One region of the Lentzea sp. NPDC042327 genome, then DNA from elsewhere that is predicted to be linked to it. Evidence: riboswitches for the same ligand, from Rfam matches in the RefSeq annotation. Region 1 holds a riboswitch; each other region holds the start of a gene.

Region 1 (5,422 bases):
AGCCACGGCCGGGCCAGCAGGACGACCGCGACGGGCAGGCTCACGAACGCGACCATGCTGCCGAACCGGTGGATGCTGCCGCTGAGCTGGTTGGTGCCCATCGCCCAGTTCGTCTTCGGGAACACGACCACGAGCAGCAGGCCGAACGACCACAGCAGCAACGCGACCGAGCCCGCCGACCGCCACCGGGTCAGTCCTTTGTGGACCAGCGCGGTGAGGATGCCGGCCGAGCCCGCGACCAGCAGCAGCACGGCCACGTCGAACACCGGGCGGTAGTCGCCCAGGGCGTACTCGCTGATCGTGCGGTGCAGCGCGCCGACGGTCAGGTCGAGCAGGCCCACCATGGCGACGGTCGCGACGACCGCGAGCGAACCGCCGGTGGCGGCGAGGCGAGGAATCAGCACAAACCGGTCAACGAGCGGGTGAACCCCCGGGGTTCCTGGGTTCAGGAAGCCGACAGGATGCTCTCAGGCGCCGGACAGGTTCCCGGCCGGGAGCACGAGCCCGGTTCGGCGGCGCGTCGCCCCACCCCGGGGACTCAGCGCAGCGCCTGCGCGGCTTCGGCCACCACCGCCTCGGCCACGGCGGTGAGTGCGGGCGAGTCGAGCTTCCACTGCTGCCAGTACAGCGGGACGCTGACCGTGCGGCCGGGAGCGAGGTCGACCAGGCCGTCGAGCACCTGCTGCGGCGGCACCATGCCCCAGCCCAGGCCGGTGGCGACGGCGCGCACGTAGACCTCGGACGACGGGACGTGGTGGCGGTGCTCGGACGCGCCGCGGCCCCGCGTCAGGGTGCGGACGAAGCGGTCCTGGAGGTCGTCGTTGCGGTCGAACACCACGACCGGGGCATCCGGCAGCCACGACTTCAACGGCCCGGCCGCATGCCGGTTCACGAAGGACTCGGCGGCCATCGCGGCGTAGCGGATGTGGCCGAGCTTGCGCACCGAGCAGCCGGCGACGGGGTCGCGCGACGACGTCACCGCCGCCATCACCGCTCCCTGCCGCAGCAACGCCGTCGTGTGGTCCTGGTCCTCGCGGTGCAGGTCGAACGAGATCCGCAGCTCGGGCGGCACGCGGTGCAGCGCGGGCAGGAACCAGGTGGCGAGCGAGTCGGCGTTCACCGCGATCGGCACCCGCACGACCGCGTCCTCGCCGAGCGCCGCCCCGAGGTCCTGGTCGAGCGCCAGCAGTTGCCGACCGTAGCGGACGATCACCTCACCGGACGGCGTGAGCCGCACCGGGCGGGCGCGGACCAGCAGGACCCGGCCCGTGCGCTGTTCGAGCGCCTTGATGCGTTGCGAGACAGCGGAAGGCGTGACGTGCAACGCGGTGGCGGCGGCGTCGAACGTGCCGCTGTCCACCACCGCGAGCAGCGTGCGCACCAGGTCGAGGTCCATCACGAGCGCTAATGGTACGTAAGAATCTTCAGCTGGCCTCATCAAGAACGCGTCAATAGCGTGGACCGCGTGACAGACCTGCTGCTCGGCTTCGGCACCATGATGACCCTGATCGTCGCGATCGGCGCCCAGAACGCTTTCGTGCTGCGCCAAGGACTTCGCCGCGAGGCGGTGGCGAAGGTGGTCGCCGTGTGCGCCGTGTCGGACGCGGTCCTGGTCGCCGTGGGCGTCGCCGGGTTCGGCGCGATCGTCACCCGGTGGCCGCAGGCGGTCACCGTCGCCGCGGTCGTGGGCGGGCTCTTCCTGCTGGGGTACGGGTTCCTGGCCGCGCGGCGCGCACTGCGCCCGCAGGCCCTGCACGCCGACACCGGCGCCCGGCACCGGCCCGTGCTCACCGCGATCGCGCTGACGTGGCTCAACCCGCACGTCTACCTCGACACCGTGCTGCTGCTCGGGTCGATCGCCGCCGGCCGCTGGCTCTTCGGCGTCGGCGCGGTGACGGCGAGCATCACCTGGTTCGCCGCGCTCGGGTTCGGCGCCCGGCTGCTCAGCCCGCTGTTCGCGAAGCCGCGCGCGTGGCGCGTGCTGGACGGCGTGATCGCCGCCGTGATGATCAGCCTCGGGGTCGCGCTGATCGCCGGGACGTGACCAGCGCGGCGACCGCGCAGCCGGCCAGCACGCCGCTCGTCACCGGCGCCGCGGCTCCCGCGAACAGCGACGCGGAGGCGAGCCCCGCACTGAGCAGAGCACCGTAGAAGACCCGCGGCCGAACCTCACCCACGCCGACCACCCTACCCAGGGGACACGCATGTTGGGTGGTGATCAAGGACCCACCACCACATGTAGTATCTGCCGCACTGGTGGTTCACCGGCCCGGACAACGGGCCGGTGAGGCAAGAGGGAACCCGGTGCGAGTCCGGGACTGCCCCGCAGCGGTGAGTGGGAACGAAAGCCGTCAACGAAGCACTGGGTCGCGAGACCTGGGAAGCGACGGCCGGTAGGCGCGAGTTCGACGCCCACGAGTCCGAAGACCTGCCACCGGGGTGCGCGCAAGCCTGCGCGCACGACACGGTGCCCCGAGGGAGGGCAGCTGTGTGCACCGGTGAACGGTGCGCGCATGCGCTTTTCCTCCTGGGCCCAGCTCGCGAGGAGAGAGCGTGCCCGACCGCCTTTCAGTGGTCATCGAGGAAGCCTGTGCCGATCTTCCGAACGCATCGGCCGAGGCGGTGCTGACCGAGACCAAGCGGAACCTGTACCACGGCATCACCGACGCCGAGCTCGCCCTGGCGCCGATCATGGCCGCCCGCGCGATGGTCGAGCAGGACCCGGACTACTCCTGCGTCAGCGCCCGCCTGCTGCTGGACCGGCTGCGCACCGAGGCGTGCGGCGTCCCGCTGTCGCACGCCGAGATGACCGAGCGCTACCCGTCGTACTTCGCCTCGTTCGTGCGGCACGGCGTCGACTGCGGCCAGCTCGACCCCCGGCTGACCTCGTTCGACCTGGCCCGCCTGGGATCGGCGCTGGACCCGTCCCGTGACCTCCGGTTCCAGTTCCTGGGCCTGCAAACCCTGTACGACCGCTACTTCCTGCACCGCGACGGCCGCCGCTACGAGCTGCCGCAGGCGTTCTTCATGCGCGTGGCCATGGGCCTCGCCCTGGAGGAGGACGACCCCGACGCCCGCGCGGTCGAGTTCTACGAGCTGCTGTCGTCGTTCGACTTCATGTGCTCGACACCGACGCTGTTCAACTCCGGGACGACCCGGCCGCAGCTGTCGTCGTGCTTCCTGACCACCGTGGCCGACGACCTCGGCGGCATCTTCCACGGCATCAGCAACAACGCGCTGCTCTCGAAGTTCGCGGGCGGCCTGGGCAACGACTGGACGCCGGTGCGCGGCATCGGCGCGCACATCAGGGGCACCAACGGCACGTCGCAGGGCGTGGTGCCGTTCCTGAAGATCGCGAACGACACGGCCGTGGCCGTGAACCAGTGCTTCGCACCGGACACCGGCGTCCACACCGCCGACGGCGTCAAGGCGATCAGGGACGTCGTGGCCGGCGACCTCGTGCTCGGGGTGAGCGGCACCTACCGCGAGGTCACCGACGTCATGCTCTACGACCAGGTCGACCCGATGGTCGAGGTGGAGGTCGAGCACTCCGCCGCACCCCTCAGGGTCACCGCCGGACACCCGTTGTACGCCGTCAGGGGCGTGCCGCTCGGCCAGGAGAACGCGCGGACGCTCAAGCAGCTCGCCGGCGACGAGGTGCGGCCGGAGTGGGTGGACGCCGGTCGGCTGGAGAAGGGTGACCTCGTCGCCAGGGTGGTTCCGCGGGAGGTCGTGCCCGTCGCCGGTTTCAGCGAGGACGATGCTCGTCTGTACGGCGTCCTGCTCGGTGGCGGGCACCTGTCGGAGGACGGGGTGCGGTGGGGTGTCTCCGGGAAACCCGGGCTGGACGCGCACCTGGACTTCGTCCGCGAGCACCTGTCGGCGCGCGGTGTCCCCTTCCGGGAGAACGGCCGCGACGACACCCACGTGTGGATCCACTGGGCCTCCGAACCCGAGGTGGGTGCCTCCGCGTTCCCGTTCACGCCTGAGGACCTCTACGACGACGACCGCCGGAAGCGGATCGCCCGCAGGTTCTCCCACCTGCCGCACGCCCAGACCCGGAAGCTCCTGCAAGGCCTGCTGGAGTCGAGCGGCGGTGCCTCCCGCGGCGTCGAGGTCCACTTCACCACGACGTCGCGGTCGCTCGCCGCGGGTGCCCGCTACCAGCTGCTGCGCCTCGGCATCCCCTCTGCCGGCGAGGACCTCGACGTCGGGGTTCCCGCCGTCGAGGGCATCGCCGAACTCGCCGGCTGCCGCCCGACCACCGAGCCAGACTGGGTCGAGCACCGGGGCATGGTGTTCTCGCGCGTCCGCGACGTGCGGGAGACCGAGGTGGTCCCCGAGGTGTTCGACCTCGAGGTCGAGACCGACGAGTCCTACCTGACCACGGCCGGCCTCGCCCACAACGGCGGGAAGCGCAAGGGCGCGGTCTGCGCCTACCTCGAAACCTGGCACATCGACGTCGAGGAGTTCCTCGACCTGCGCAAGAACACCGGCGACGAACGCCGCCGCACCCACGACATGAACACCGCGAACTGGGTGCCGGACGAGTTCCTGCGCCGGGTCCGCGCGGGCGGCACGTGGACGCTGTTCTCCCCCGACGAGGTGCCGGACCTGCACGACGCGTTCGGCGCCGAGTTCGCCGAGAAGTACCGCGCCTACGAGGCCAAGGCCGACGGTGGCGGGATCAAGGTCTTCCGCCGGGTCCAGGCCGTGGACCTGTGGCGGCGCATGCTCACGATGCTGTTCGAGACCGGCCACCCGTGGATCACGTTCAAGGACCCGTGCAACCTGCGGTCACCGCAGCAGCACAGCGGCGTGGTGCACTCGTCGAACCTGTGCACCGAGATCACCCTGAACACCGCGGTCGACGAGGTCGCGGTGTGCAACCTGGGGTCGGTCAACCTCGCCCGGCACGTCACCGAGGACGGCATCGACCACGCCCGGCTCCGCAAGACGGTGCGCACGGCCGTGCGGATGCTCGACAACGTGATCGACGTGAACTACTACACGATCCCGGAAGCCAGGAACTCCAACCTGCGGCACCGGCCGGTCGGTCTCGGGCTGATGGGGTTCCAGGACGCGCTGTTCACGCTCGGCACGCCGATGGCGTCGCAGGAGGCCGTGGAGTTCGCGGACCGCAGCATGGAGGAGATCAGCTACTACGCCATCGAGGCGTCCGCCGACCTGGCCCGGGAACGCGGCGCGTACCGGTCGTTCGACGGGTCGCTGTGGTCGCGGGGCGTCCTGCCGATCGACTCGGTCGAGATCCTCGCGCGGCACCGCGCCGCGGACGAGCTGGAGCAGGACCGCGGGTCCACGATGGACTGGGCCGCACTGCGGGCCAAGGTGCGGCAGGGCATGCGGAACTCGAACGTCATGGCCATCGCGCCGACCGCGACCATCGCGAACATCGCCGGCG
Region 2 (5,422 bases), on a different contig from region 1:
CGAGCACGGCCGCCGGTCGCGGGGCTCCGGCCGCGATCAGGTCCAGGAGGTGGAAGAGGGCGGTGGGGGCGTTGCCGATGGCGATCACCGCGCCGTCGAAGCGGTCGGCGAGCAGTTCGAGTGCCGCCGCGCTGCGCGTGTTGCCGATCTCGGTCGCCAGTGCGGGGGTACGGGGGTCCTGCAGGTAGCAGAGGACCTCGTTGTCCGCGGGGAGGCGCCGGCGGGTCACGCCGGACGCGACCATGTTGGCGTCGCACAGGATCGGGACGCCGGCGCGCAACGCCGCGCGGGCGTCGCGGACGACGTGCGGGGAGAACCCGACGTCCCGCGGCAGGTCCGTCATGCCGCAGGCGTGGATCATGCGGACCACGACCTGGGCGACGTCGGCGGGGAAGGCGGTGAGGTCTGCCTCCGCGCGGATGGTGGCGAAGGACTGCCGGTAGATCTCCGCGCCGTCCCTGATGTACTCCGTCACCTGATCTCCTCGTAGCCGTCGCCGGTCGCGACGAACTCGATCACATCACCGGCCGGACGACCACATCGGCGTGAGCAACCCGACCAGTGCACCGGCCGCGAGTGGGGCGTGCCGAGCCACGCGCGGGCGTCGGCGCGGACGTCCGACAACGACTTCGCGCACCCCGGCTTGCCGGTGCACGCGCTCACCCCGTGCCACGGCGAGGCGGGGTCGGTGATCAGGCCGGACGTGTCGGTGCCCGGCGGCACGACGAGGGAGCGCCACGGGGTCAGGCGCAGGGCCGTGCCCGGCAGCTGACCGGCGTCGAGCCGGCCCAGTGGAACGCCTGGTGTCACAGGTGAAGGTGCGACAGGAGTCACAGCCGGGGTGACGCGCGGTGCGGCGGAAGTGCCGAGGTGGGCGGTGATCTTGCGCACACCGCCGTCCACTTCGGACAGGCGCCAGGCCGTGCCGCGCAGCTCCTGGAACAGCCGGGCGGCGGTGACGACGGCGTCCACGGGGTCGTCGACCCGGACACCTGTATCGGTACCGGCGAGCAGGAGCGCGTCGTCCACCAGGCCGATGTCGCCGCCCAGACCGCTCACCGAAGCACCCACCGTCACCAGGAAACGCCCTGGTAGGGCGGCGAGTGACGGGTCGGAGCACAGGGCGGTGTCCAGTGCGTCGACCAGCGCCTGGTTGTCGTCCAGGGGCGCGGCGATGATGTTGCGGATGCGTTCGTGGGTGTCCGACGGCAGCAGGCCGCACGCACGCAGGCGGGCACCCAGCTCGACCCCCGACGTGAGGCCCCTGATCTGGAGGTTCGCCCGCGAGGTCAGCTCCAGCACGCCCGACCCCAGTTCGGCCGCGGCGGTGCGCACGACGTCCCACTGAGCTGCGGAGAGGGTGCCGCCGGGGACCCGGATGCGGGCCAGCCCGCCATCGGCCGCCTGGTGCAGCTCGACGGCGCCGGGGCAGGCATCCGGGTGAGTACGCATAGGTCGGACTGTAACCCGCCGGTTAGGGTGAGCCCGAACGACGAAGCGCAGGAGGAAGCCGGTGCGAATCCGGCGCGGTCCCGCCACTGTGACCAGCGAACTCGCCGGGAGTCAGGAACTCCGCTTCGTCGCGACCCGTGACCTGGGGCGAGGACCCCACGAGGGATGGAGCCCGCGTGATCCTGCTGTTGTCGACCTCCGACACCGACCTGCTGTCGGCGCGTGCGAGTGGCGCCGAGTACCGGCTCGGCAACCCTTCGCGCACGACCACCGACGACCTTCCCGCGCTGGTCGAGGGCGTGGACCTGGTCGTCGTGCGCATCCTCGGCGGCCGCCGGATGTGGGAGGAGGGCCTCGACTGGCTGCTCGCGCAGCCGCTGCCCGTGGTCGTCCTCGGCGGTGAGATGCAGCCCGACGCGGCGCTCATGGAGCTGTCGACGGTGCCGGGCGGCGTGTGCGCGGAGGCGCACCTGTACCTCGCGCAGGGCGGGCCAGGAAACCTCGCCGAGCTGCACAAGTTCCTCGAGGACACGATCCTGCTGACCGGCCACGGGTTCGCCGCGCCCGCCGCCACCCCCACGTGGGGGGTGCTGGAACGCGAGCCGGCCGCGGTGGAGGGCCCGACGGTCGCGGTGCTCTACTACCGCGCACACCACGTGGCGGGGAACACGGCGTTCGTGCACGCGCTGTGCGACGCGATCGAGGCCAAGGGCGGCAGGCCGCTGCCGGTGTTCTGCTCGTCGCTGCGCACCGCCGAACCCGAGCTGCTCGACACGCTCCGGCAGGCCGACGCGCTGGTCGTGACGGTCCTCGCGGCCGGCGGCACGAACCCGGCGAACGCGAGCGCGGGCGGTGACGACGACGCGTGGGACGTGGGTGCGCTGGCGGCGCTGGACGTGCCGATCCTGCAGGGCCTGTGCCTCACCTCCAGCCGTGAGCAGTGGGACTCCAACGACGACGGCCTGTCACCGCTCGACACCGCGACCCAGGTGGCGATCCCCGAGTTCGACGGCCGGATCATCACGGTCCCGTTCTCGTTCAAGGAGATCGACTCCGACGGTCTCACCGTCTACGTCGCCGACCCGGAACGGGCGCTGCGCGTCGCGGGCATCGCGACCAGGCACGCGCGGTTGCGGCACATCCCGGTCGGCGAGCGCAGGGTCGTCGTGATGCTGTCGGCGTACCCGACCAAGCACTCCCGCATCGGCAACGCGGTCGGCCTCGACACACCCGCCTCCACGGTCCGGTTGCTGAAGGCCATGCGGGAGCACGGTTACGACATCGGCGACGACCTGCCGGGCGTCGACGAGCTCGACGGCGACAAGCTGATCCACGCGCTCATCGCCGCGGGCGGCCAGGACGTGGACTGGCTGACGCAGGAGCAGTTCGAGAGCAACCCGGTGCGCATCGCGGCCGCCGACTACCGGCGGTTCCACGAGACGCTGCCGGAGGAGTTCCGCGAGTCGATGCGGGAGCACTGGGGTGAAGCGCCCGGTGAGCTGTTCGTGGACCGCAGCAAGGACAAGGACGGCGAGATCGTCCTCGCGGCCCTGCAGTCCGGCAACGTCACCGTCATGGTCCAGCCGCCGCGCGGGTTCGGCGAGAACCCGATCGCGATCTACCACGACCCGGACCTGCCGCCCTCGCACCACTACCTCGGTGCCTACCACTGGATCGAGTCGAGCTTCCGCGCCGACGCCGTGGTGCACGTGGGCAAGCACGGCAACCTGGAGTGGCTGCCGGGCAAGACCGTCGGCATGTCGGCGTCCTGCGGCACGGACGCGGCGCTCGGCGACCTGCCGCTGATCTACCCGTTCCTCGTCAACGACCCCGGTGAGGGCACGCAGGCCAAGCGGCGCGCGCACGCCACGCTGGTCGACCACCTCGTGCCGCCGATGGCCCGCGCGGACAGCTACGGCGACATCGCGCGGCTGGAGCAGTTGCTGGACGAGTACGGGAACATCTCCGCGATGGACCCGGCCAAGGTGCCGGCGATCCGCGCGCAGATCTGGACGTTGATCAAGGCCGCGAAGCTCGACCACGACCTGGGGCTCGACGACCGGCCGCACGACGCGGAGTTCGACGAGTTCATCCTGCACGTCGACGGCTGGCTGTGCGAGGTCAAGGACGTCCAGATCCGCGACGGCCTGCACGTCCTCGGCCAGGCGCCGGCGGGGGAGACCCGCGTCAACCTGGTGCTCGCGATGCTCCAGGCGCGGCAGATGTGGGGCGGTCAGGTCGCGGCGCTGCCCGGTCTGCGCGAGGCGCTCGGACTCGTCGGCACGGCGCGTGAAGACGTTGACACCGTGGAGGAACAGGCCCGCGTGCTCGTCCAGGCGATGGAGGACGCGGGCTGGGACGCCGCCGTGGCGAAGACGCTGCACGAGAACACCGACGTGCAGAAGATCCTGGAGTTCGCGGCCGTCGAGGTCGTGCCGCGGCTCGCCCGCACGACCGACGAGATGACGCACGTCCTGCACGCGCTCGACGGTGGCTACGTCCCGGCCGGTCCGTCCGGTTCCCCGTTGCGCGGCCTGGTGAACGTGCTGCCGACCGGCCGCAACTTCTACTCGGTCGACCCGAAGGCCATCCCGTCGCGGCTCGCGTGGGAGACCGGCCAGGCGATGGCGGACTCGCTGCTGGAGCGCTACCGGGCCGACAACGACGGCGAGTGGCCGCCGTCCGTGGGTCTGTCGGTGTGGGGCACGTCCGCGATGCGCACCGCCGGTGACGACATCGCCGAGGTGTTCGCGCTGCTGGGCGTGCGACCGGTGTGGGACGACCAGTCCCGCCGCGTGACCGGTCTGGAGGTCGTCCCGCTCGACGAGCTCGGCCGGCCGCGCATCGACGTCACCGTGCGGATCTCCGGGTTCTTCCGCGACGCCTTCCCGCACGTCGTGTCCCTCCTGGACGACGCGGTGCAGCTGGTCGCGGCGCTGGACGAACCGGCGGAGCAGAACTTCGTGCGGGCGCACGCGGTGCAGGACCTGGCGGAGCACGGCGACCACCGCCGGGCGACGCTGCGGATCTTCGGTTCGAAGCCCGGTGCGTACGGCGCCGGCGTGCTGCCGTTGATCGACAGCCGCAACTGGCGCGACTCGCAGGACATCGCCGAGGTGTACGCGGTCTGGGGCGGCTACGCCTACGGTCGCGGTGTCGACGGCATCGCCGCGCGCGCGGACATGGAGTCGGCGTACCGGCGGATCGCGGTGGCGGCCAAGAACATCGACACCCGCGAGCACGACATCGCCGACTCGGACGACTACTTCCAGTACCACGGCGGCATGGTCACGATGGTGAAGGCGCTGACCGGCAAGGCGCCCGCCGCGTACGTCGGGGACAGCACGCGCCCGGAGGCGGTGCGGACCCGCACGCTCACCGAGGAGACCTCGCGGATCTTCCGCGCCCGCGTGGTGAACCCGCGCTGGGTCAACGCGATGCGCCAGCACGGGTACAAGGGCGCGTTCGAGCTGCAGGCCACGGTCGAGTACCTGTTCGGCTACGACGCCACGACCGGCGTGGTCGCCGACTGGATGTACGAGAAGCTGACCGAGACCTACGTGCTCGACCCGGAGACGCGGAAGTTCCTGCAGACCTCGAACCCGTGGGCGTTGCACGGCATCGCGGAACGGTTGCTGGAGGCCGCCGAGCGCAAGATGTGGGAGCACCCGGAGGAGGCCACCCTGGACGCGCTGAGGGCGGCCTACCTGGAGACCGAGGGCGACCTGGAGGACGGCGCCTGATCGAGGCGCACGCAGCAGTGGTCCGGTGACGGGTCGAGGCGGGCGCGGTAGCCCGCCCCGATGCCGTCGGCCAGGCCGGTGAGCAGGCGGAGGTTCAGGCCGCAGACCAGCTCGGTGTGGCGTTGCGCGAGGCTGTGGAACGGGCAGTTGCCCAGCAGGACCGAGCCGTCCCCGGCCCGCGGCTCGAACCCGAAGTCCTCCAGCGCCTGCACGAGGTCGCCCCGCGC
Region 3 (5,422 bases), on a different contig from region 1:
GCCACGGAGGTGTCGCTCAACACGTCGTTCGGCGTGGAGCGCGTGGTCAGGGACGCCTTCGCGCGCGCCTCGGCCCGTCCGCGGCGGCACCTGACGCTGGTGCACAAGACGAACGTCCTCACGCACGCCGGCTCGCTGTGGTCGCGCGTGGTCGAGGAGGTCTCGTTGCAGCACCCGGACGTGACGGTGGCGTACCAGCACGTGGACGCGGCCACGATCCACCTGGTCACCGACCCCGCCCGGTACGACGTGATCGTGACGGACAACCTGTTCGGCGACATCCTGACCGACCTCGCCGCCGCCGTCACGGGCGGCATCGGCCTGGCCGCGTCGGGCAACATGGACGTGACGCGGCGCAACCCGTCGATGTTCGAGCCGGTCCACGGTTCGGCACCGGACATCGCGGGCCAGGGCATCGCCGACCCGACGGCCGCCGTGCTGTCGGTCGCGCTGCTGCTCGACCACCTCGGCGAGCACGAGGCGTCGCGCCGGATCGAGGCGTCCGTGGCGTTCGACCTGGCGACCCGCGACCACCAGTCGCCGGGCGCGACGTACGCGATCGGCGACCGCCTGGCCGCCCTCGTGTCCTCGAACGTCCGCACGGGCTGACCGTTGTAGTGCACGCGGGGAGCTTTCGTACTCTTGTAGAGCACGAAAGGTCCCCGCGTGACATTCACAGCTGGGCGGTGGACTCGCGCCAGGCGCGCTCCTTCTGGATCCACTCGTTGTCCTGCGGAAACTCGTCGATCGTCGGCACGCGGCGGATCTCGGTCTTGAACCCGGGCCCGGCCATCGGCATCCGCTTCGCCCACTCGACCGCCTCCTGCAGCGAGGACACGTTGAGCAGGTAGAAGCCGCCGAACAGCTCCTTGGTCTCGCCGTACGGGCCGTCCGTCACGATCGCCGGTTCGGCGGAGAAGTCGACGACGACGCCCTCGGACGGGTCGGCGAGGCCCTCGGCGGCGAGCAGCACCCCGGCCCGGATCAGCTCGTCGTTGAACGCGCCCACGACCTCCAGCATCTTGTCGAAGTCGAGCTCGCCCATGTTCGCGTAGGCCTCGTCGGTGGCGCGCATGATCAGCATGTACTTCACGGTGGTCTCCCTGCGTTGTGCCCTGCTCGCTGACGTCCACAGGTCGAACGGGCACCCCGCCGGATCGACATCACAGCGGAGAAATTTTCGAACTTCCTGTTTGCGCAGGTAGGGTCACCTGAAGTCGTGCGTGGGGGAAGACCGGTCGAAGTCCGGCGCTGACCCGCAACGGTAGGTCCCCGGCCAGGGGACGAGCCCGAATGCCCGCACACGGCAGACATAGGACTCCAACTCCTGCCGTGGACTGCGGGAAGGGCACATGTGATCGGGAAGATCAGCGCGCTCGTCGGCGTGCTCGTCGTCAGCATCGTGGCGGGCGTCGCGCTCGGCCCCGTCTCCGTCCCCTTCGGCGTCACCGCCGACCTGCTGTGGCAGGCGGTCACCGGCGGCACCGTGCCCGCCCACCTCGCCGGGCAGTACCACATCGTCTGGAACATCCGGCTGCCGCGCGTGCTGCTCGCCGCCGTCGTGGGCGCGGGGCTGAGCGCGGTCGGCGTCGCGATCCAGGCGATGGTCCGCAACGCGCTGGCCGACCCGTACGTGCTCGGCATCTCCTCGGGGGCGAGCGTGGGTGCCACGGCGGTCGCGACGATGGGGGTGCTGTCCGGGCTCGGCGTGTACGCGCTGTCGACGGGGGCGTTCCTCACCGGGCTCGGTGCCACCGCGCTCGTCTACCTCACCGCGCGGTCGAGCGGGGCGCTCACGCCGTTGCGGCTCGTGCTGACCGGCACCGCGCTCGCCTACGGGTTCTCGGCCGTGGCGATGCTGCTGGTGTTCCAGGCACCGCACGGGGAGGCGGCGCGGGCGGCGATGTTCTGGCTGCTCGGCAGCCTCGGCGGGGCGGACTGGAGGTCGTTGCCGGTCGCCACGGTCGTGACCGCGCTGGGCATCGCCTACCTGATGGCCAAGGCGCGGCCGTTGAACGCGCTGGCGATGGGCGACGAGACCGCGACCACGCTCGGGGTGAGGGTGAACCGGTTCCGCACGCACCTCTTCGTCGTCACCGCGGCCATGACCGGGGTGCTGGTGGCGGTCAGCGGGGCCGTCGGGTTCGTCGGGCTGATGCTGCCGCACCTCACGCGCATGGTCGTGGGCGCCGACCACCGCAAGGTGCTGGCCCTGGCACCGCTGGCGGGTGCGAGCTTCCTGGTGTGGGTGGACGTCGCCGCGCGGATGCTCGCCGCACCCGAGGAGCTGCCGCTCGGCGTCATCACGGCCGCGCTGGGCGTGCCGTGCTTCATCTTCCTGATGCGCCGCAGGGCGTACGTCTTCGGAGGCCGCTGATGCGCGTCGAGGTGCACGACGTCACCGTGCGGAACATCATCTCCGGCATCACGCTGCACGCCTGCGACGAGGTGGTCGGCATCGTCGGGCCGAACGGCAGCGGCAAGTCGACGACGTTGCGCTGCGTCTACCGGGCGCTGCGACCGGACGCCGGCGCGGTCCTGCTCGACGGCGAGAACGTCCACAGGCGACAGGGCCTCGCCCGCGACCTCTCCGCGCTGACCCAGGAGTCGCAGGTCGAGTTCGACTTCACCGTCACCGAGGTCGTGGAGATGGGCCGGCTGCCGCACGACCGCGACCCCGTGCGCGACGCCGCTGTCGTCGCCGATGCTCTGGCCACAGTGGACGTCGGGCACCTCGCCGCCCGCAGCTTCCTCAGCCTTTCCGGCGGGGAGCGCCAGCGGGTGCTGATCGCCCGCGCCATCGCCCAGCAACCCCGCGTGCTCGTGCTCGACGAGCCGACCAACCACCTCGACATCCGCCACCAGCTCGACGTCCTCGCGCTCGCGCGGGGACTCGGCGTCACCGTCCTGACCGTGCTGCACGACCTCAACCTCGCCGCGTCGTACTGCGACCGCCTCTACGTCCTCGACGAGGGCCGGGTGGTCGCCTCCGGCACCCCGGCGGAGGTCCTCGTGCCCGAGCTCGTCGCCAAGGTCTTCCACGTCACCGCACACGTGGTCGCCCACCCCACGACAGGAGTCCCCCAGCTCCTGTTCGACCAGGAGGTCACCCCGTGAGAACCGCACTCGTCACCGCCGCCCTGCTGCTCGTCTCCGGGTGCGGCGCCACGGTCGCGCAGGACACCTCCGCGACCGAACCCGTCACCGTCACCAACTGCGGGCAGCAGGTGACCTACGACAAGATTCCGTCCAAAGTGGTCACCAACGACACCGGCATCACCGAGCTGATGTTCGCGCTGGGCCTCAGGGACCACATGGCCGGCTACGTCGTCAACGGCATCGACACCGTCGACGTGCGGACCTCGCCGTGGAAGGCCGACTTCGACAGCGGCAAGCACCTGTCCGACAAGATCTCCAAGGAGGTCGTGCAGGGCGCGAACGCCGACCTCGTGTTCGCCGGCTGGAACTACGGCTTCAGCGAGAGCACCGGCTTCACCCCGGACGCGTTGCGGCAGCTCGGGATCGCCACCTACCAGCTCACCGAGGCGTGCCGCAACGGCGTGGGCAAGCAGCGCGGCATCATGCCCGCCCTCGACGCGCTCTACACGGACCTGCGCAACCTCGGGAAGATCTTCCGGGTCGAGGCCAGGGCCGAGGAGCTGGTCAAGGGCTACCAGCAGCAGATCGAGAACGCCGGCAGGCTGATGGCCGGCAAGCCGCGGCCCAAGGTGTTCCTCTACGACAGCGGCCAGGACCAGCCGTTCACCTCCGGCAGGAACGCGGCCCCGCAGGACGTCATCTCCAAGGCCGGCGGCGACAACGTCTTCGGCGACCTCAACGACAGCTGGACCACGGTCAACTGGGAGGCCGTCGTGCAGCGCGACCCCGACGTCGTGCTCATCGTGGACTACGCCGACGGCGAGGCGAACACCCCGCAGGAGAAGCAGCGGTTCCTGGAGGGCTACGCACCGCTGCAGAACTCGCCGGCCGTGCGGAACAAGCGGTTCTACGCGCTGCCGTACGCCGCACTGGTCGAGTCGCCGCGCAACCCGGCCTCCATCGAGGCCTTCGCGCGGTACCTGTCCCGGGCGTGAACCCGTGACCAGATAGTGGGAGATTTCCTCCCGTCACTTGGTACGTCGTGCTGAGCTGTGGCACCATCCCGGTCATGGCTCAGCACACCGCCATCATTATCGACGAGCGCGTCGGGTAGTCGCCGCCCCTGGCACCCGACGCGCAGACCTCTCGCATCCGCGGGGGGTCTTTTTGTTTGTCCTGGACAGGAGATGACCCGCGATGGCCGGCCCCGCCGACGAGTTCCACGTCTACGACACGACGTTGCGCGACGGCGCACAACGCGAGGGCATTTCGTACTCCGTCACGGACAAGCTCGCGGTCGCGCGGCTGCTGGACGGGCTCGGCGTCGGGTTCATCGAGGGCGGCTGGCCCGGCGCTCTGCCCAAGGACACGGAGTTCTTCGCCCGCGCGGCGGCGGGGGACCTGGAGCTCAAGCACGCCGAGCTGGTCGCGTTCGGCGCGACCCGCAGGGCCGGTGTGCGTGTGGAGGAAGACCCGCAGGTCAAGGCGTTGCTCGACTCCCAGGCACCGGTCGTCACGCTCGTGGCGAAGTCGGACCTGCGGCACATCGAGCGCGCGCTGCGCACCGACGCCGAGGAGAACCTGCGGATGGTGCGCGACACCGTCCGGTTCCTCAAGGACAACGGCCGGCGCGTCTTCCTCGACGCCGAGCACTTCTTCGACGGCTACGCCTTCTCCCCGGACACCGCGCTGCGCGTGCTGGAGTCCGCTGTGGAGGGTGGCGCCGACGTCGTCGTGCTGTGCGACACGAACGGCGGCCAGCTGCCGCTCGGCCTCGCCGAGACGGTCGCCGACGTCATCGCGAAGACCGGCTTCCGGGTGGGGATCCACTGCCAGGACGACACGTCCTGCGCCGTGGCGAACACCCTCGCCGCCGTCCAGGCAGGCGCGACGCACGTCCAGTGCACCGCCAACGGTTATGGCGAGCGAGCAGGCAACGCGGACCTGTTCGCCGTCGTGGGAAACCTCGTGACCAAGCTCGGCCTGGAGGTGCTCCCGACCGGGGCGCTGGCCGAGCTCACCCGTGTCTCCCATGCGTTGGCCGAGATCGCGAACATCGCACCCGACACCCACCAGGCCTACGTCGGGTCGTCAGCATTCGCCCACAAGGCGGGTCTGCACGCGAGCGCGATCAAGGTGGACCCGGAGCTGTACAACCACATCGATCCGGACACCGTCGGCAACGACATGCGGGTGCTGGTCACCGAGATGGCCGGTCGGGCGAGCCTCGAACTCAAGGGACGTGAGTTCGGGCTCGACCTGGCCGGCCGGGGGACCGAGGTCGGGACCGCGCTGAAGCGCGTGAAGGACCTGGAGGCGAAGG
Region 4 (5,422 bases), 170 kb from region 1:
CCTCCGCACTGCTCGTGCGGTCCCTGTCGGACACCGACCGGCTGCTGGCCCGCGTGACGTTCGAGGTTCTCGGCCCGGTCCCGGTGGCCGACCTCACCGTCACCACGGCGGTCGAGCGGCCCGGCCGCTCCGTGGAGCTGGCCTCCGCCACCCTGTCCCACAACGGCCGCGCGGCCCTCGTCGCCCGCGCCTGGCGCATCTCGACCTCCGACACCACCCCGGTGGCCGGCGGTTCCGGCGTCCCGCTGCCCCCGCCGTCGGCAGCGGTGCCGATGGAGGTCCCCGAGCACTGGGGCGGCGGCTACCTCTCCGCCGTCGAGTGGCTCTCCCTGTCCGGCGGCATCTTCACCCCCGGCGACGCCCTGGTGTGGGCCCGCCCCCTGGTCGACGTGGTCGAGGGCTCCCCCATCACCCCGCTGGAACGGCTGTTCGCCGTCGTCGACTCCTCCAGCGGTGTCTCGTCCCGCGTGGACATCCGCAAGTGGTACGCCATCAACACCGACCTGACCGTGCACCTGCACCGCCGTCCCGTCGGCGAGTGGGTCGGCCTGGACGCGCGCACCACCATCGGGCCGGACGGCGTCGGGGTGGCGACGAGCACCGTGCACGACGTTGAAGGGCCGGTGGGGGCGACAGCGCAGGCCCTGTTCGTGCGCGAACGCTGACTCGGCACGCAGTCTGCTGTGGACATCCCGAGGACGTTGCTCTCGATGCCCAGTGCGCGGGTCTGCGTCTCACTGGTGAGGGCCGGCACGAGCGCGACCAGGACGAGTGCGGCCGCCTTTCCCAGGTGGCGCAGACCAGAAGGCGCTCAGAAGTCGTCCCAACACACCGCGCCGTTGCACCGGGCGAAGTAGCTGCCAGCGGCTTTACGCCGTTCGTGCGTGCCGCGGGAACGGGGACGGGGCGTAGCGTCGGCGGGACTGTGAAGAGGTTCGCGAACCGGCGGGAGGCGGGCCGCGCCCTGGCCGCGCAGCTTGCGGAGCACACCTGGCACGACCCGCTCGTGCTGGGGCTGCCGCGCGGCGGTGTGCCGGTGGCGGCGGAGGTCGCGGAGGTCCTCGGGGCTGAGCTGGACGTCGTGGTAGCGCGCAAGATCGGCGCGCCGGGGCACCCCGAGTACGGGGTCGGCGCGGTCGCGGTGGACAGCGCGCCGATCTACGACGCCGCGGTGCTCAGAGCGCTCGGGCTCACCGAGGAGCAGCTGGCCGCGGGCTGCGACCGCGAACGGGCCGAGGCCGCGCGCAGGACCGCGCTGTACCGGCGGGACCGGCCGCCGCTCGTGGTCGAGGGGCGGGACGTGGTCGTGGTCGACGACGGGCTGGCCACCGGTGTCACCGCGCGGGCCGCCCTGCACTGGCTGGAGCGACGAGGGCCGAACCGCCTGGTGCTGGCCGTGCCGGTCGCCGCGAGGCAGTCGGTGCGCACGTTCAGCACGCCCGTGGTGGCGGTGCTCCTGCCGCGGCACCTCGGTGCGGTGAGCCGGTGGTACGACCGCTTCGAGCAGACCTCAGACGCCGAGGTCCTCGAAGTGCTGGACCACCGGGAACGGTGAGTAGAACCGGTGCAGCAGCTCCGACCACCGGGCGTAGGACGGGCCCTGGCGGAACCCGACCGTGTGCGCCTCGACCGACTCCCACTGCACCAGCAGCAGGTACCGGTTCGGGTCCTCCAGGCACCGCGACAGCCGCAGGCCGAGGAAGCCCGGCGAGGCGGAGATCAGCTCCCGCGCCTCGCCGAAGACCTCCTCGAACTCCGCCGCACGTCCGGGCAGGACGTCCAGCACGGCGTGCTCCAGGATCACAGGCGGCAGAACCGGATGTCCGAGGCCAGGATCGCCTTGGCGCCGATCGCGGCCAGCTCGTCCATGACCCGGTTCGCGTCGCGGCGGCGGACCATCGCCCGCACCGCGACCCAGTTCTCGTCGGCCAGCGGCGCGACCGTCGGCGACTCCAGGCCCGGCGTGAGGCTGATCGCCTCGTCCAGCAGCGTGCGCGGGCAGTCGTAGTCCAGCATCAGGTACTGCTGGGCGAACACGACGCCCTGCAGGCGGGCCTGCAGCTGCTTCTTGGCCGGCGACAGCTCCGAGCCCGCGCGGTGCACGAGGACCGCCTCCGACTCGCAGATCGGCTCGCCGAACGCCACCAGGTCGTGCTGGCGCAGCGTGCGGCCGGAGCCCACGACGTCGGCGATCAGGTCGGCCACGCCGAGCTGGATGGAGATCTCGACCGCGCCGTCGAGGCGGATCACCGTGGCGTTGATGCCGCGGCGTTTGAGGTCGCGGCCGACCAGCTTCGGGTAGGCGGTGGCGAGCCGCTTGCCCTCCAGGTCCTCGACCGTCCAGTCGGTGCCCCGCGGGCCCGCGTAGCGGAAGGTGGACCCGCCGAAGCCCAGCGCCAGCAGCTCCTCGACGGAGGAACCGTTGTCGTCGGCACCCGAGTCGGCGGCCAGGTCGCGGCCGGTGATGCCCAGGTCGAGGTCACCGGACGCCACGTAGATCGCGATGTCCTTGGGGCGCAAGAAGAAGAACTCGACCTCGTTGTTCGGGTCGAGCACGGTCAGGTCGCGCGGCTCGTGCCGCTGCCGGTAACCGGCCTCGGTCAGCATCGCGGAGGCGCGTTCGGCGAGCGCGCCCTTGTTCGGGACTGCTACGCGCAGCATCGGTCAGCTCTCCGTCAGAGGTACTTGTAGACGTCGTCGAGGGTCAGGCCGCGGCCCAGCATGATCACCTGGAGGCGGTACAGCAGCTGCGAGATCTCTTCCGCGAGCTTCTCGTCGGACTCGTACTCGGCGGCGATCCAGACCTCGCCCGCTTCCTCCAGGACCTTCTTGCCCTGCGCATGGACGCCGGCCTCAAGCGCAGCCACGGTGCCGGAACCCTCCGGCTTGGTGCGGGCTCGTTCGGTCAGTTCGGCGAACAGCGAGTCGAAGGTCTTCACGGGGGCACATCCTCCCACCTCCGGACGGGTGGTCCACACCGCGGTCACCTCTGTTCCAGCCCGTGGACGTGATCTGTCCTGCATGGACACCCAGTAGCGTGAATCTGTGTCGGAGTTCGCCGAAGTCCTCGCAGCGCTGCGCCAGGTGCGCGGCATCAACCCGTTCTTCGCGCTGGACGTGGGCCGTCCGGACGACTCGTGGCTGCCGGGGACGGCACTGCTCGAAGGCCCCGCCCTCAGGGAGACCATCGACGCGATCGCGGCCCGCTACAACGCCGCCGAGCCCCGCGTCGCCGCCAGCCTGTTCTTCCTCAGCTACACCGCGCGGCTGCTCAGCCCGCTCACCGCGACGGACCTGCCGATCGACGTGCGCCCGGAGAACCTGTGGTGGCAGCACCACCGCCGCAACGGCCTGAGCGTCCGCATCGACACCCCGCGGCTCGGCCCGCGCCCGGCGGAGGCGCTCGCACCGGTCGTGGAGGCGGTCCACGCGGTCGTGCCCGTGGCACGCGGTCTGCTGTGGGGCAACGCGATGTCGAACATCGCGGGCGCGCTGAAAATGGTGGTGCGAGCGGGTGCGCTGAGTGCGGAGGAAGCGGAGGAACGCGGCAACCGGCTCATGGCAGCGCCACCGTTCGAAGGTGCCGGGGAATTCGTCACCCTGCCCGGCGAGGTCGCGTTCCTGCGCCGGTCGTGCTGCCTTTACTACCGCGTTGCCGCAGGTGGGAAGTGCGGGGACTGCCCTCTTGTGAAGTGATGAAGACGACAACTCTTATGGCCGGTTGTGCGTGAACCGCCGTTCACCTTACGGTGCACGCGCCGCAGTGACGGGAAGCCGGTGGAAATCCGGCGCGGTCCTCGCCACTGTGACCGGGAAGCGATCCCCGCCGAGCACGTCACTGGTCCCGCGAGGGGCTGGGAAGACGCGGGGGCAGCGTTGATCCGGGAGTCAGGAGACCGGCTGCGGCGCCGTAAGGAGTTTCACCTTCCACGAGGTATGGAGGAGCCCGTCATGACGAGCCCCGCAGCAAGCCTGTCCGCCGTCCGCGTGCCCAAGTGGGCCTTCGCCGTCTCACTGCTCGGCCTGATCGTCACCTACCTGGTCCTGCAGGAGAACGGCCTCGCTCTCGGTGCGAGCTCGGAGCTGCTGCACGAGTTCTTCCACGACGGCCGCCACGCCCTCGGCGTTCCCTGCCACTGATCCGCTGATCACGCAGATGACGACGTACAAGTCGATCGCACTGCGCGGACTCGCGGCCGGCGCCATCGCCGGTACCGCCTCCGCGCTCGTGCAGCTCCTGGTCACCGAGATCCCCATCCGCGCAGCACTGGCGGTCGAGGAGGCCCGCGCCCCCGCCGGTGACGGCCACTCCCACTCGCACGGCGAGGAGGGGCTGGTCAGCCGCGGCGTCCAGATCGCGGGCGGCATGCTCGGCGTGGTGATCGTCGGCATCGCCGTCGGCCTGGTGTTCGCCACGGCCTACGCGCTGTCGAAGCGCTGGTTCGCCGACCGCACGCCGTTCACCCGCAGCACCGCGTTCGGAGTCGCCGTGTTCGGTGCGGTGGCGCTGCTGCCGTGGCTGAAGTACCCGGCGAACCCGCCCGCGGTGGGCGACCCGGACACGGTGAACTACCGCACCGCGCTGTACCTGGGCGTGGTGGTGGCCGGTCTGGCGATCGTCTGGGGAGCGAGCTGGCTCGCCTCGGCGCTGGCCGCGCAGCCGCACCCGGTCCGCGTGACCGCGGTGCTGCTCGCGGTCGTGGCGGCGGTGGCGGTGGTGCTGGTGGCGTTCCCCACGCCGCCGGACACGATCCCGGCGGACATGCCGGTGGCCGTGCTGTGGCAGTTCCGCCTCAGCTCGCTCGCCCAGCTGGCCACGCTCCACATCGGTCTCGGCGTGGTGTTCGGCCTGCTGGTCGATCCGGCGACACGCCGGGCGAAGGCACCCGTCGCGGCTCTCTAAAGAGCGCGCAGCACTTCGAGGTCGACGCCGACGAGGGAGTCGCGGAACACCCGCCGCTCCCCCGCCGGCACCTCGACGTCACACGGCACGACCAACACGGTGCACCCGGCCGCCACCGCCGAGGCGACACCGGTCGGCGAGTCCTCGACCGCCATGCACCGCGCCGCGTCCACGCCGAGCAACCGCGCCGCCTTCAGGTACGGCTCCGGCAGCGGCTTGTTCAGACCGTCCACCTCGTCGCCGCACACCGTCACGTCGAACAGGTCACGGCCGATGGTGTCGAGCGCGACCTCGGTCAGCGACCGTTCGGTGGAGGTCACCAGCGCCATCGGCACGCCGGACGACCGCACCGCGCGCAGCGCCTCGGCAGCGCCCGGACGCCACGGCAGACCGGTGCGGAAGACCTCCTCGGTGCGGCGGGAGATCCACGCGGCGCCGTCGGCCATGTCGGCGTCGGTCGGTTCGATGCCGACGTCGGCGAACAGCAGGCGCATCGTCGTGGGGACGTTGCTGCCGACC

The links. A riboswitch is a leader RNA that binds a small molecule or an ion and turns the genes downstream of it on or off. The one in region 1 is predicted to bind cobalamin.
Region 2: it holds a riboswitch for cobalamin, as region 1 does, so the genes downstream of both, cobN (cobaltochelatase subunit CobN) here and AB0A63_RS08120 (ribonucleoside-diphosphate reductase subunit alpha) in region 1, are expected to answer to the same signal.
Region 3: it holds a riboswitch for cobalamin, as region 1 does, so the genes downstream of both, AB0A63_RS16440 (iron ABC transporter permease) here and AB0A63_RS08120 (ribonucleoside-diphosphate reductase subunit alpha) in region 1, are expected to answer to the same signal.
Region 4: it holds a riboswitch for cobalamin, as region 1 does, so the genes downstream of both, AB0A63_RS08945 (CbtB-domain containing protein) here and AB0A63_RS08120 (ribonucleoside-diphosphate reductase subunit alpha) in region 1, are expected to answer to the same signal.

What each region holds. Positions count from the first base shown of each region.
Region 1 covers NZ_JBEZBX010000003.1:77,017-82,438, reverse strand. Annotated here, with positions in the region: gene AB0A63_RS08140 (DUF998 domain-containing protein) at 1-404, opposite strand, end outside; gene AB0A63_RS08135 (LysR family transcriptional regulator ArgP) at 539-1,396, opposite strand; gene AB0A63_RS08130 (LysE family transporter) at 1,496-2,044, shown strand; gene AB0A63_RS08125 (hypothetical protein) at 2,010-2,177, opposite strand; cobalamin riboswitch at 2,241-2,451, shown strand; gene AB0A63_RS08120 (ribonucleoside-diphosphate reductase subunit alpha) at 2,554-5,422, shown strand, end outside.
Region 2 covers NZ_JBEZBX010000006.1:239,692-245,113, reverse strand. Annotated here, with positions in the region: gene AB0A63_RS17945 (precorrin-8X methylmutase) at 1-475, opposite strand, end outside; gene AB0A63_RS17940 (hypothetical protein) at 472-1,452, opposite strand; cobalamin riboswitch at 1,461-1,595, shown strand; gene cobN (cobaltochelatase subunit CobN) at 1,629-5,195, shown strand; gene AB0A63_RS17930 (helix-turn-helix domain-containing protein) at 5,156-5,422, opposite strand, start outside.
Region 3 covers NZ_JBEZBX010000005.1:551,449-556,870, reverse strand. Annotated here, with positions in the region: gene AB0A63_RS16450 (3-isopropylmalate dehydrogenase) at 1-609, shown strand, start outside; gene AB0A63_RS16445 (YciI family protein) at 674-1,093, opposite strand; cobalamin riboswitch at 1,177-1,320, shown strand; gene AB0A63_RS16440 (iron ABC transporter permease) at 1,355-2,377, shown strand; gene AB0A63_RS16435 (ABC transporter ATP-binding protein) at 2,377-3,117, shown strand; gene AB0A63_RS16430 (ABC transporter substrate-binding protein) at 3,114-4,094, shown strand; gene cimA (citramalate synthase) at 4,297-5,422, shown strand, end outside.
Region 4 covers NZ_JBEZBX010000003.1:245,147-250,568, reverse strand. Annotated here, with positions in the region: gene AB0A63_RS08975 (thioesterase family protein) at 1-665, shown strand, start outside; gene AB0A63_RS08970 (phosphoribosyltransferase family protein) at 926-1,555, shown strand; gene AB0A63_RS08965 (antibiotic biosynthesis monooxygenase) at 1,511-1,804, opposite strand; gene hisG (ATP phosphoribosyltransferase) at 1,801-2,661, opposite strand; gene AB0A63_RS08955 (phosphoribosyl-ATP diphosphatase) at 2,676-2,939, opposite strand; gene AB0A63_RS08950 ((2Fe-2S)-binding protein) at 3,046-3,696, shown strand; cobalamin riboswitch at 3,731-3,920, shown strand; gene AB0A63_RS08945 (CbtB-domain containing protein) at 3,952-4,140, shown strand; gene AB0A63_RS08940 (CbtA family protein) at 4,157-4,903, shown strand; gene AB0A63_RS08935 (HAD family phosphatase) at 4,900-5,422, opposite strand, start outside.